One region of the Paludibacterium paludis genome, then DNA from elsewhere that is predicted to be linked to it. Evidence: predicted binding sites of a transcription regulator. Region 1 holds the regulator's gene; the other holds the start of a gene.
The links. The regulator FliA, encoded in region 1, starts transcription of late flagellar genes. The targets are predictions, from matches to a motif close to GCTAAAGNTNNNNNNNNNNCNGCCGATAAT.
Positions count from the first base shown of each region.

Region 2: JNO50_RS02890 (flagellin N-terminal helical domain-containing protein) is a predicted target of FliA. The motif match lies at 1,343-1,372, and genes of this name have one in related genera.

Region 1 is NZ_CP069161.1:3,349,182-3,351,383, forward strand. Features, by position in the region: gene flhF (flagellar biosynthesis GTPase FlhF) at 1-18, shown strand, start outside; gene JNO50_RS15420 (MinD/ParA family ATP-binding protein) at 15-893, shown strand; gene JNO50_RS15425 (RNA polymerase sigma factor FliA) at 884-1,645, shown strand; gene JNO50_RS15430 (flagellar motor protein) at 1,708-2,202, shown strand, end outside.
Region 2 is NZ_CP069161.1:622,938-625,139, reverse strand. Features, by position in the region: gene JNO50_RS02895 (flagellin N-terminal helical domain-containing protein) at 1-73, opposite strand, end outside; gene JNO50_RS02890 (flagellin N-terminal helical domain-containing protein) at 423-1,265, opposite strand; gene JNO50_RS02885 (glycosyltransferase) at 1,501-2,202, opposite strand, start outside.

The sequences.
Region 1 (2,202 bases):
CAGGCGGGATGGCTATGATCCGGGATCAGGATCAGGCCGCCAGCTTGCGCAGGATGGCCGCGGGCTCCCTGCGCGCGCCAAGCTTCGCCTTCATCGGCAGCCCGGGCTGCGGCGTCACCACCATCGTTGCCGAGTTGTCCACGTCGCTGGCCCTCAATGGCGCCCGTCCGATGGCGATCGACGGCTGCGCCGGCCAGCACCTCGCGCGCTGTCTTGGCGTGCCGGCCACCGCCACGCTGGAATCCCAGGTGGTGAGTCTTGCCGGCCTCGACGAGATGATGACCCGCTCCCGGCACGACGTCACCCTGGTCAATCTTTATGCGCGCCCGGAAGAACGCGCGCTGTTTTCGGCCCAGCTGTGGCTGAGGCTGGGCGGCGCGTTCGCGGCGCTGGAACGCGACGCTTCCGTCTTGCTCGTCGATGCGCCCGATCCGGCCTTCGACCCGATTCCCGCATCGGTCGCCGACAACCTCGTCCTCATTCTGTCTCCCGCCCCCGAATCCCTGACCGGGGCCTACGCCGCGATCAAGCGCCTGTCCACCCAGTTCGGGCGCCAGTGCTTCAACGTGCTGATCAACCGCGCGCGTCACCTGGAAGAGGCGCGTGAATTGTTTGCCCGTCTGTCATCTGTCGCGGCGGAGTTTTTGGCAGTATCCTTGCGCTGGGTAGGGTTTGTCCCCGAAGATAACGCCATCCGCCGCAGCCAGACCTTGCACCGTCCGCTGATGGAAGCCTTCGTGCAGAGCGAGGCGGCGGCCGCCTTCGGACAACTCGGACTGGTGCTGCCGCAGTGGCACACCCCGGAAACCGGGCGCATCAGTACAGGATTCATGGACATGTTGATTGCCGCATCACGCGACTGGGCCGAGCAAGGGGTCAGGGAATGGCCGTAAAGCGCGCGCTCCACAAGGAGTTGTCATACCTTCCGTCGACGCAAGCGGACGGCGAGACCGAAATCGATATCCAGCACTACGCGCCACTGGTCAAGAAGATCGCCGGTGTGCTGATGGCGCGCCTTCCCCCTTCGGTGGAAATGGATGATCTGGTTCAGGTCGGCATCATCGGCCTGCTGGAAGCGGCCCGGCAGTTCGATCCCGCCCAGGGCGTGCTGTTCGAAACCTTCGCCAGCCAGCGCATCCGCGGCGCCATGCTCGACGAATTGCGCCGCATCGACTGGATGCCTCGGCAGGCCCGGCGCAACTCGCGCCAGATCGAAGAGGCGATCGTCGCGCTCGAGCAGCGTTTCGGACACGCGCCGCGCGAATCGGATATCGCCGACGAACTGGGACTGAGCCTCGCCGACTACCAGAGCATGCTGGGCGATTGCCGGGGACTCTCCCTGGTGCATTACGAAGATTTCTCCGGGGAGGACGGCGAAGCGCTGGAAAATCCCCTGGCCAACATCGCCGACCCGTCCGCCCCGGACCCGCTGGGCGTTCTGGCCGACGAAGGGTTTCGGGAAGCGCTGATCGCCGCCATCAAGGGATTGCCGGAGCGCGACCAAATCGTCATGTCGTTGTACTATGAACAGGAATTGAACCTGAAGGAAATCGGGGCGGTGCTGGGGGTGTCCGAATCGAGGGTCTGCCAGCTGCACAGCCAGGCGGTGACGCGACTGCGGGCGAAGCTGGCAGAATGGATCTGATCCCCCGTCGAAAACCAAACCGGACATGGTGTCCGGACAAGTGAGAATACTGGAAACAGGTCGTGGATAAAATCAGCATCATTGCAATCATCGGGGGGGTTTCGGCCATCGTGGCCGGACAGGCGCTCGAAGGCGGGAATGTCGCATCGCTTCTGCAACTGACCGCATTCATGATTGTCATTGGCGGAACGCTCAGCGCGGTGATGCTGCAAAGCACTCCACGCCAGTTCCTGACCGGACTGAAGATGCTGCGCTGGATTTTCGTGCCGCCGCCCAACGATGCGGAAAAGCAGATCCGCGACATCATCGGCTGGAGCCAGGGCGCGCGCCGCGGCGGCCTGCTGTCGCTGGAGCCGCAGGTGGGCGTGCAGACCGACCCCTTCACCCGCAAGGCTCTGCAGATGCTTGTCGACGGCGGCGAGCCGGATACCATCCGCGCGGTCATGGATGTCGAACTGTCGATGTTCGAGCACGCCCGCAAACAGTCCGCGAAAATCTGGGACGCCGCGGGCGGTTACGCGCCCACCATGGGGATTCTCGGCGCGGTGCTCGGCCTG
Region 2 (2,202 bases), 1.3 Mb from region 1:
GAGAGGAGGAGGACGTCGACAGGTTGCGCTGTGCGTTCAGCGACGCGATATTGGTATTGACGACGATTGCCATGATTTCAAACCTTAGTGCTGATTTCCGGCCGACCCGCCAGGACACCCCTTGAGTACTGGTCCATTGCCTTCCGTAGTACTTATATCGTCAGTATGTAAATTTTCTTTAATATTTTTATGAGAAATAAAACCTTTATAGATAAATATTTCGAATAAATGCTCGACACTACGCACAATTTGTTGATAAATAACGAAATATTCAACATGAAAATCGCCAGTACCGCGGCTGGCGCATCGGGCTTTGCGGTATTCACACCGAGATCACAATCCGTAAAAACAGCCATCCATAAAACAACACCGCCCCGGAGCATATGCTCCGGGGCGGTGTGAATCAGCGGTTGTCTGCCCGATCAGCCGCGCAACAGGTTCAGCGCCGCTTGCGGCAACTGGTTGGCCTGACCCAGAATCGACGTGCCGGCCTGTTGCAGAATCTGGTTACGCGTCAGGTTCGCCGTTTCCGACGCGAAGTCCGTGTCCATGATCCGGCTGTTCGACGCCGTCAGGTTTTCCACGTAGTTCTGCATGTTCGCCACCACCGCCTCGAAGCGGTTTTGCAGCGCACCCAGCTGAGCGCGGTTGTCCGACACCTTGCTGATATCCGAGTCCATGTCGCTCAGCGCCGCCGACGCCGAACCGGAGGTCATCACATTGACCGTCGCCACCGCCGACAGACCCTGGTTATAGGCTTTCAGACCGGACAGTTCCACGCCGCTGGCGACCACCTGGTTGTCCGCCGTGCCCGAGGCACCCACCTGGAAGGTGATCGACTGGCCGCTGGTCAACAGCTTGGTGCCGTTGAAGTTGGTGGTCTGCACGATCCGCGAGATTTCCTGCGTCAGCTGGTCCACTTCCTTTTGCAGCTGCGAGCGGTTGGTGTCGCTCACCGAACCGTTGGCCGCCTGTACCGCGATTTCGCGGATACGCTGCAGGTTGTTGCCGACCTGGCCCATCGCGCCTTCGGCCGTCTGGGCGACGGAGATACCGTCGTTGGCGTTGCGGATACCCTGGTTGTTACCGCGCACCGCGGAGGTCAGGGTCTGGGAAATCGCAAGACCCGCCGCATCGTCCTTGGCGCTGTTCACCCGCAGGCCCGACGACAGGCGTTGCAGCGAGGTGGACAGGGAGGAGGAGGACGTCGACAGGTTGCGCTGTGCGTTCAGCGACGCGATATTGGTATTGACGACGATAGCCATGATTTCAAAACCTTAGTACGTGTGCCGACCTGTTCCATGAGACTCTGCGAAGCGGTCGCGGTGCTTTCGCATAACCTTTTATCGGCACCCTCCGAGAAAACTTAAATATTTTCCGCTAAAACAACCAGTCATTTGACATTTTTCATTACTAATCAAAGTACTGCACGGGTTTTTCTGCAATAAAAAACACCGCCAAGCCATGCAGCAGGGCGGTGTTTCACCACGATCGGTCCACTCAACGCTTGTAGGCGTTGGCCCACTCGGCCAGATGGTCCTCCAGGAAATAGTCGCGTGCAACCCAGGCCTTGAGTGTATCGCCTTCACGAGCCAGGGCATCACGGTCGTGAACCCGCTCGCGGATCGCCTCGAGCCAGGCGTCCACGGTATTGGCGACACGGGCGACCGGCGCATGGTTGGTCCGGTACGGGAACACATCGGAACATACCACCGGCCAACCTAGCGCACCGTACTCGAGCAGGCGAAGGTTGCTCTTGGATTCATTGAAGGGATTGTCCTCCAGCGGGGCGACGGCCAGGTCCAGATTCAGCGAAGCCATCTTTTCCGGGTAAGCCTGGAAGGATACCGGAATGTGCATTTCACGGATGACATCCTCCAACCCTTCCGGCCACATCCCCATGAACACCCAGTCGACTTCCGAGGCCGTCTTGGTGATCACCTCGCGGATGATCTCCAGATCGCCCTTGTGTTGCATCGCGCCAACCCAGCCCACTCGCGGCTTGGGACCGGCATTGCGCCGGCTTTGCAGACCACCCCAGACATCCTTCTTCAAACGGTTTGGCACGCGCACCACATCATCGCAGAACTGGCGCGCGAACTCCTCCAGAGGTTCGGTGGATACGACCACCCGGTCGATGAACGACAAGGCCTCGCGGACACGGCGCCGCGCATCCCGGTAATTGGCCATGAAATGCCGGTA